DNA from 2 places in the Ottowia sp. SB7-C50 genome. Region 2 is predicted to be linked to the other one. Evidence: predicted binding sites of a transcription regulator. Region 2 holds the regulator's gene; the other holds the start of a gene.
What was found. The regulator LexA, encoded in region 2, represses DNA repair genes until DNA is damaged. The targets are predictions, from matches to a motif close to ACTGTATNNNNATACAGT.
Positions count from the first base shown of each region.

Region 1: R0D99_RS09805 (DNA topoisomerase IV subunit B) is a predicted target of LexA. The motif match lies at 2,243-2,260, and genes of this name have one in related genera.

Region 1 is NZ_CP136995.1:2,067,822-2,072,235, forward strand. Features, by position in the region: gene R0D99_RS09800 (lytic transglycosylase domain-containing protein) at 1-146, opposite strand, end outside; gene R0D99_RS09805 (DNA topoisomerase IV subunit B) at 230-2,209, opposite strand; gene R0D99_RS09810 (class I SAM-dependent methyltransferase) at 2,379-2,942, shown strand; gene R0D99_RS09815 (DUF3322 domain-containing protein) at 2,930-4,129, opposite strand; gene R0D99_RS09820 (ATP-binding protein) at 4,327-4,414, opposite strand, start outside.
Region 2 is NZ_CP136995.1:2,818,397-2,822,810, forward strand. Features, by position in the region: gene adk (adenylate kinase) at 1-424, shown strand, start outside; gene R0D99_RS13475 (CAP domain-containing protein) at 669-1,142, opposite strand; gene lexA (transcriptional repressor LexA) at 1,656-2,321, shown strand; gene R0D99_RS13485 (hypothetical protein) at 2,481-2,855, shown strand; gene R0D99_RS13490 (D-2-hydroxyacid dehydrogenase family protein) at 3,194-4,201, shown strand; gene R0D99_RS13495 (serine aminopeptidase domain-containing protein) at 4,286-4,414, opposite strand, start outside.

The sequences.
Region 1 (4,414 bases), 750 kb from region 2:
CTTTCGCCGGTGGTCAGGTCAACCTTGCCGACGTCGGCGCCCTTGAAATACAGCTGGTAACGGTCGTCCACCTGGCTGGCGGCGAAGTGCGTCACGCCCTGGGCGTCCACATAGGCCCACAGGTCGGCGTGCGCGGTAAGGTGCAAAAATGATAGCACCAAACCCAATATGGACAAGCGCCCACGGCGCGAAACCCCATTGAATCTTGAAGCTGAATGCATGCGTGTCGTCAGATGTCTATTTCCACGGCGTCGCCGTGCAGTTCCATGAGCTCGCGCCGCGACGCGGCTTCGCCTTTGCCCATGAGCTTGGTCATCTCGTCGGTGGTCTGGCTGAAGTCAAACCGGCCCAGCCGCACCGGCAACAGGCGGCGAGTGTCGGGATTGAGCGTGGTGTCCCACAATTGTTCCGCGTTCATCTCGCCCAGGCCCTTGAAGCGGCCAATCGTCCATTTTCCCTCAGATACGCCATCCTTGCGCAATTTGTCGAGCATGGCGGTCAATTCCCCGTCGTCCAGGGCATACATCTTGGCGGCGGGCTTCTTGCCGCGCGCCGGCGCGTCGACGCGGTACAGCGGGGGCCGCGCCACATAGACGTGCCCTGCGTCGATCAGCTTGGGGAAGTGGCGGAAGAACAGCGTCAGCAGCAGCACCTGGATGTGCGAGCCGTCGACATCCGCGTCCGACAATATGCAGATCTTGCCGTAGCGCAGGCCGCTCAGGTCGACCTCGTCGGCCGGCCCGTGCGGGTCGACGCCGATGGCGACCGAGATGTCGTGGATCTCGGTGTTGGCAAACAGCCGGTCGCGCTCGACTTCCCAGGTATTCAGCACCTTGCCGCGCAGGGGCAGCACGGCTTGCGTCTCCTTGTCGCGGCCCATCTTGGCGCTGCCGCCGGCCGAATCGCCCTCGACCAGGAACACCTCGTTGTCAGCGATGTCACGGCTTTCGCAGTCGGTGAGCTTGCCGGGCAGCACGGCGACGCCCGAACCCTTGCGCTTTTCGACCTTCTGGCCCGCGCGCTGGCGCGTCTGTGCGGCCTTGATGGCCAGTTCGGCCAGACGCTTGCCGTAGTCGACGTGCTGGTTCAGCCAGAGTTCGAGCGCCGGGCGCACGTAGCTGGACACCAGGCGCACCGCATCGCGCGAATTCAGCCGCTCCTTGATCTGGCCCTGGAACTGCGGGTCCAGCACCTTGGCCGACAGCACGTAGCTGGCGCGGGCGAACACGTCTTCAGGCATCAGCTTGACGCCCTTGGGCAGCAGCGCGTGCAGCTCAATGAAGCTCTTGACGGCCTGGAACAGCCCGTCGCGCAGGCCGCTGTCGTGCGTGCCGCCGGCCGTGGTGGGAATCAGGTTGACGTAGCTCTCGCGCACCGGCGCGCCTTCTTCGGTGAAGGCCACCGCCCATTCGGCGCCCTCACCTTCGGCAAAGCTGTCGGAATCCTTGCCCGCGTAGCCTTCGCCCTCGAAGATGGGCACCACCACGTCGCCGGTCAGCGTCTGCTCCAGGTAGTCGCGCAGGCCGCCCTTGTATTGCCAGCTTTGCGTGTCTTTTTTCTTCTCGTCGGTCAGCGTGACAGTGACGCCGGGCATCAGCACCGCCTTGCTGCGCAGCAGATGCACCAATTCGGTGCCGGGCAGCCCGGCGGATTCGAAGTATTTCGCATCGGGCCACGCGCGAACGGTGGTGCCCTGCTTGCGCTCGCCGGGGGCCAACGGCCGCAGGGTCAACGGCTCGACCACGTCGCCGCCGCTGAACACGATGCGCGCCACCTGGCCCTCGCGGTGGCTGGTCACTTCAAGGCGCTTGCTGAGCGCGTTGGTCACGCTGACGCCGACGCCGTGCAGGCCGCCCGAGAAGCTGTAGGCGCCGCCCTTGCCCTTGTCGAACTTGCCGCCGGCGTGCAGGCGGGTAAAGACCAGTTCGACCACCGGCGCCTTCTCTTCGGGATGCAGCCCGAACGGGATGCCGCGGCCGTCGTCCTCGACGCCCACCGAGCCGTCGGCATGCAGGGTGACGCGGATCTTCTTGCCAAAGCCGGCCAACGCCTCGTCGGCTGCGTTGTCGATCACTTCCTGGATCACGTGGAGCGGGTTGTCGGTGCGCGTGTACATGCCCGGCCGCTGCTTGACCGGCTCGAGCCCCTTCAGCACCTTGATCGAGCCCTCGGAATACCCGGTGGCGGACGAAACGGAAGTCGTGGACATAACCGCGCATTTTAACCCCCACGGCCTGGAACCACTGGATACAAACACAGATGAGCATACCAAGCGCTGGCGACCGGGCATCGAAATCCCCATCAAACAGGCCACCACCCCGCGACAATCCAGCGGATTCAGCTATGATTAATATAGTATCCAGGCTCAGCGACCCGACATGACAACGACCACCCCGCACGCCGACCCTCAGCCCTCGCCCTGGGTGCGCCGCTGGACGCCCCTGGTGGCGGACGGCGCGACGGTGCTTGACGTGGCCTGTGGCCGCGGCCGGCACATGCGCTGGTTTGCCGAGCGCGGCCACGCCGTGACGGGCATCGACCGCGACGCCGACGCGCTGGCCGTCGCCCGCGCCTGGGGCACGGTGGTGCAGGCCGACATCGAGAACGGCCCCTGGCCGCTGCCCGGCCAGCGCTTTGGCGCCGTGGTGGTCACCAACTACCTCTGGCGACCGCTGATGCCAACCCTGCTGGACGCCGTGGCGCCCGGCGGCGTGCTGATCTACGAAACTTTTGCCGATGGCAACCAGACCGTCGGCAAGCCCTCGCGGCCCGACTTTCTACTGCAGCCCGGCGAGCTGCTGCGCGCCTGTGCGGGGCCCGGCTGGCGCGTGGTGGCCTATGAAGACGGCTTCCTGCCGTCGCCCGAGCGCTTTGTGCAACGGATGGCGGCGGTGAGGCTGGGAGGCGTCGCCGTCAAAGACCCGCCGCGTTACCCGCTTTGAAGGGTTGCTGGCGCGCCGGCCTGACACCGAGCGTGCCATTGACGAATCGTCGCCCGCACCCAGTCCACCGGCAGCCGCTCCTGTTCGATACGGCCTTGGCTAGGCTGCGCCAGCAAGTCGCGGAACACCGCCTGCTCATCCGCCCGCAGACCTGGGGGAATCTCAGGCGTCGGCACCGGCTCAGCACCCGCTTGTTCGATGAAGCGCTGCCGCGTGGGCTCGTCCATACAGAGGGCCGTCAGCTGCGGCACCTGCTGCCTTGCCAGCGCCAGCATCGTCAGGCCCCAGGTGTCGATGTCGCCCCAGTAGGCCACCGCGCGCTCACGCAGCCAATCAGCGCGCAGCCAGGCCAAGTCCAGCCCGGCGCCCAGAATGGCGACCGTGTCCGGGAGTTCGCCCCCGGGCGGCAGGTGGTGCAGGCATTGGTGGTTTTCGACCAGCAGCAACGCGGCTCCAGGCGGCGGATGGCGCGCCAAATCGTGACTGCGCACGCGCAACACGGGCCAAGGCAGCAGGCTGCCGTCCAGATCGACCACGTCGAGCCAGTGCGTGCCTTCGGCTTGCGCGTCCAAAAAGTGCTCCAGCCCTTGACTCAACTGTCCGGGATGCTCAGTTTCCAGGAGCATTGTCAGCAGCGTGCGCTGGCGCTCCCACAGCTTGCCGTCGATGCCGGCAAACGGCAGGGCACGCAGCGGCAGGCCGGCGGCACAGCCGGGCGCCAGCTGCGCGGCCAGGCCGATGGCACGCGCCACGTCATTTTCGGCCGAGTTTTCCAGCAAATGGCGCTGGCGAATCAGCACCTTGAGCCAGTCAGGCCGCGCCTGCACGGCGGGCAGCACTGCCAGGCGCTGCAGGCGCGCAAATTCACGGCCGATGGCGGCCTCCTGCATGGCGGCGACCCATTCGACGGGCGTTTGCAGCACCCACGTGCGCGGCATCTCCACCGCCTCGGCCGTGCTGCGATAACGCCGCGGCTCCCACACCACATGGCCTGTCCGCACGGCACGCCACGCCTGCACGTGCTGGCGCACGGCCTGCAAATCGCTTTCCAAGCGTGACGCTGCCGGCAGCGGGATGGGCAGCTCGACCGGCCATGCGCCCTCCTCGGCCAGCAACTGGCGCAGGCGACGCGAGGTGTCGGCCCATTGGCGGCGCAGTTGCAGGGCGAGATCGGCGGGGGATTTCATGCAACGATCAAAACAGCCGAACAGCCGGACGCGCAGAGGACGCAGAAGGATTCAAAAATCATACGAATTGGCTGCGAATCCTTGCTGGAAAAGCGCAGGCAGCTATGTTTTTTGACATCTTCATGGCTATCCTTTTGCGTCCTCTGCGAATCCTTTGCGTCCTCTGCGTCCGGCTGTTCGGTTCCCGAAGCATTGAATCACCGCGACATCTGACCACCCGCGCGCGCCTCGATCTCCGCCCAACCCATCGATGCCAGCCGCGCCTGCGCCCCCTCACGGTGCACC
Region 2 (4,414 bases):
CAACGGCTTCCTGTTTGACGGCTTTCCGCGCACCATTCCGCAGGCCGAGGCCATGCGGGCAGCCGGCGTCAAGCTGGACTACGTGCTCGAGATCGACGTGCCCTTCGACGCCATCATCGACCGCATGAGCGGCCGCCGCAGCCACCCGGCCAGCGGCCGCACCTACCACGTCAAGTTCAACCCGCCCAAGGTGGAAGGCAAGGACGACGTCACCGGCGAGCCGCTGGTGCAGCGCGACGACGACAAGGAAGACACCGTGCGCAAGCGCCTGGAGGTGTACGACCAGCAGACGCGCCCGCTGGTGAGCTACTACAGCAACTGGGCCGCCCAGGAGCCCGCCGCCGCGCCCAAGTACCGCAAGATCAGCGGCACCGGCACGGTCGACGAAATCACGGCGCGCGCGCTGCAGGCGCTGGCCAGCTGACGCGCCGCGGCGTCACGCCGCGCTGCGCACCTCAACGCCCCGCTGGCCGGGGCGTTGTGCTTTCCGGGTGCCGGGTGCTGCTGGGAATGTGGGCGGCAGAAGGCGTCGAAGCGAAACGTGCGAAAAACGAGGATAGCTTCGGTGTACCGACGAACCCATAGCCGGGCTATGGGCGCAGGCGGTAACACCGCGATAGACCGTTTTCTCGCGCGTTGCAGCCGACGCACCTCTGCCGGCCACACTCCTAGGGCGTGCCGGCGGCGCGCCCCAGCACCATCACCCAATGCTCGCCCCAGGGCGAGCGTGCATCGGACGCACAGGCCACGCCCACGTCGGTGTATTCCGGCGCCGCCATGTTGACGCAATGCGGCGGGCTGTCCTGCCACAGCGCCAGCACCGCGCCCGCCGACGACACGCCGGCCGCGGCGTTTTCGCCCACGCCCCAGGCAGAAAAGCCGGCCTCGGCCACGCGTTGCGCCACGCTGCTGCCGTCGCTGCCCACGTGCGTCACCGCACCCATGGCGGCCGAATCGGCCGCGTGGCGCGCCGCCGCCGCGGCCAGCCGGTCGTCCCAGCGCAACGCCGCCACCGGCGCCTGCGCCACCCCGGCGCACGACGCGCCCTGCGCGCGCCATGAGTTGAGCAGCGCCGCCACGGCACGGCCTGCCTGCGCATCGCCGCAGGCGGTCTTTCCCGTCGAAACCAGGGGCGGTTGCACGACCCCCGTGGTGGGGGTCGCCGCCGCCGACGTGCTGGTCGAGGTTGCATCGGATGCCGCTGCCGGCGCGCTGGTCGCCTGGTCGCTGGCCGATACCGCGGTCGGTGCCGCGGGGCTGGCCGTACTGGAGGTGACGTCGCCGCCGCCCCCGCAGGCGGCCAAAAACCCCACCAGGCACAGGCCTGCGCCTGCCCAACCCCTCCGTCGTACGCCGGATCGCTTCATCTCGTTCGTCACTCGCACCCCAGTCCCAAAAACCGAAAGCCGCGACCATAGCGCCCGCCGGCGCCTTGGCCCGCGCCCATCGGGCTTTGGCGTGGCAAGAAGCTGTAAATGTCGTGACCGCCGCAGCGCCCCACCCGCAGTGACCTGACGCCCATTGCTTTCAATTTCATAGCAACAGAGTCTTCGTGCAAAAGGGCCGGCGCCCCGTTCACAAGACACTTGCGCATTGCGTTAAACTGGTTAAAAATACAGTTACTGGATATCAACACAGGCCTGCCCTGCACCGCCATGACCGATACGCCCAAACTCACCGCCCGCCAGCAGGAAATCCTGCAGCTGGTGCAGCACGCCATTGCCCGCACCGGCGCACCGCCCACGCGTGCCGAAATCGCGGCCGAGCTGGGCTTCAAGTCCGCCAACGCCGCCGAAGAGCACCTGCAGGCCCTGGCCCGCAAAGGCGTGATCGAGCTGGTCAGCGGCACCTCGCGCGGCATCCGCCTCAAGGGCGCGGGCCGCACCGGCGTGCGCACCGACGCCTTCAGCCTGCCGCTGCCCGGCATGGCGCAACTGGCGCTGCCCCTCATCGGCCGCGTGGCGGCCGGCTCGCCCATCCTGGCGCAAGAACACGTCGACCAGACCTATCACATCGAGCCCGGCCTGTTCCCGCAGCGGCCCGACTACCTGCTGCGCGTGCGCGGCATGTCCATGCGCGACGCCGGCATCATCGACGGCGACCTGCTGGCCGTGCAGTCCACGCGCGACGCGCGCAACGGCCAGATCGTCGTGGCGCGCCTGGGCGACGATGTCACCGTCAAGCGCTTTCACCGCCACAAGGACCAGATCGAACTGCACGCCGAAAACCCCGACTACCCCACCATCGTCGTGCGCCCGGGCGAACCGTTCGAGATCGAAGGGCTGGCGGTCGGCCTGATCCGCAACAGCATGCTGATGTAGCCCTGCTTTCCCGCGCCGCCGCAGGTGGCGGGCGTGCAGACGATGGGCCGCCCCGGCGCCGTCGTCCACACCCTGCGGCAGCGCCCCGCCTGGCTCGGTCGAGCCGGGCCGCATCAATCTCGCCTGTGTCCAACCTGTTTCTGTCCTGAAAGGTTTTACATGGGAAACAAAGTCATTCACCTGGCCGACTGGGCCGTGCCCAGCTATCGCCGGCAGCGCAGCGCCGCACCGCGCACCGTCACCTCGCCAGCGGGCGGCTGGAGCGACATGGCCCGCCAGCGGGTGGCGCAGCGCCACGCGGGCGCGCAGGGCGGCCCCACCAGCCTGTCGCTGGTGCCCAGCGCCGAAGCGCCCGGTGCCGCCCCCATCGTCACCGGCGCGCCCGCCGTGCGGGTGACCCGCCCGTTGGACGCGCGCCATGCGGCAGACGCCAGCGGGCGGCTGCGCATTTCGGGGCGGCTCATCGACGTGTGCGCCGAACTGGAACGGCTGGCCGCCGCCGAGGCGCAGGCCGCGTTGCCGCGCCGGGCTTGAGCGTGGCCGCGCCGCGCGGGGGCGCCGCGCCCATCCCGGTAGATGGGCGGCGTTGACGGGGCGCACCGCCCTGGGTGCGAAGCCGCCCGCGCCAGCCATCTGCGGTGGCGTGCCCGGGCGTGATGGCTGGCAGCACACGGCACTTTTCGCCCGCTGGCGCTGGCCCATCAACGGCGAATTGCTCCTGAATTCGAAGCAAAATGTCGGGCGCCAGCGCGCGTGCCCGGCGCGGCGCAAGCCCATCGACGCGGCGTTCCACGCCTTGCTTTCGCATCGCGGCGCATGCCGCCTGGCCGCGGCGCTGCGGTACGACCATGCCCAAAGGCACAATGCGGGTCATGAATATCGTGATCCTCGACGACTATCAGGACGCCGTTCGCAAGCTGCCCTGCGCGTCCAAGCTCGAGCCGTATCCCGCCAAGGTCTACACCAACACCGTCAAGGGGCTGGGCCAGTTGTCGGTGCGCCTGCGCGATGCCGAAGTGATCGTGCTGATCCGCGAGCGCACGCACATCACGCGCCAGCTGGTCGAAAAGCTGCCCAGACTGAAAATGATCTCGCAGACGGGGCGCATCGGCAGCCATGTCGACGTGGTGGCCTGCACCGAGCGCGGCATCGCCGTCGCCGAAGGCGTGGGTTCGCCGGTGGCACCGGCCGAGCTGACCTGGGCGCTGATCATGGCGGCCGCACGCCGGCTGCCGCAGTACGTGGGCAACCTCAAGCACGGCGCGTGGCAGCAGTCGGGTCTGAAGTCGGCGTCGATGCCGCCCAACTTCGGCCTGGGCACGGTGCTGCGCGGGCGCACGCTGGGCATCTGGGGCTACGGCAAGATCGGCCAGCTGGTGGCCGGCTACGGCCGCGCCTTCGGCATGCGCGTGATGGTGTGGGGTTCGCCGGAATCGCTGGCCCGCGCGCGCGCCGACGGGCACGCCGCGGCACACGACAAGGCCGACTTCTTCGCCAACGCCGATGTGCTGTCGCTGCATCTGCGGCTGTCCGACAGCACCCGCGGCATCGTGCGCCTGGACGACCTGAGCCGCATGAAGCCGACCGCGCTGCTGGTCAACACCTCGCGCGCCGAACTGATCGAGCCCGACGCGCTGGTCAGCGCGCTCAACCGCGGCCGGCCCGGCATGGGCGCCGTGGACGTGTTCGAGACCGAGCCGATCCTGCAGGGTCACGCGCTGCTGCGGCTGGAGAACTGCATCTGCACGCCGCACATCGGCTACGTGGAACAGGACAGCTACGAGCTGTACTTTGGCGCCGCGTTCGACAACGTCGTCAACTACCTGCGCGGCACGCCGACCAACATCGTCAATCCGGGCGCGCTGCAGGTGCGTCGCTGACAGGCATGCCGGCCGTCGCCGGTTCATGACCTGACAGGCCCTCAGCGCTGAATGGACAATCGTCTATAGCTATTAAAATCATAGCTATTCGGTGCCAGACGCTTCGCCGTCGCCCCCGCCCGGGGCTTTCAGCAGCCAGTCGATGACCCCTGGCAATACTTCCCGCGCGGCCTGCGGCGAATGCAAGATGCTGGCGTGGCCATACGCATGGCC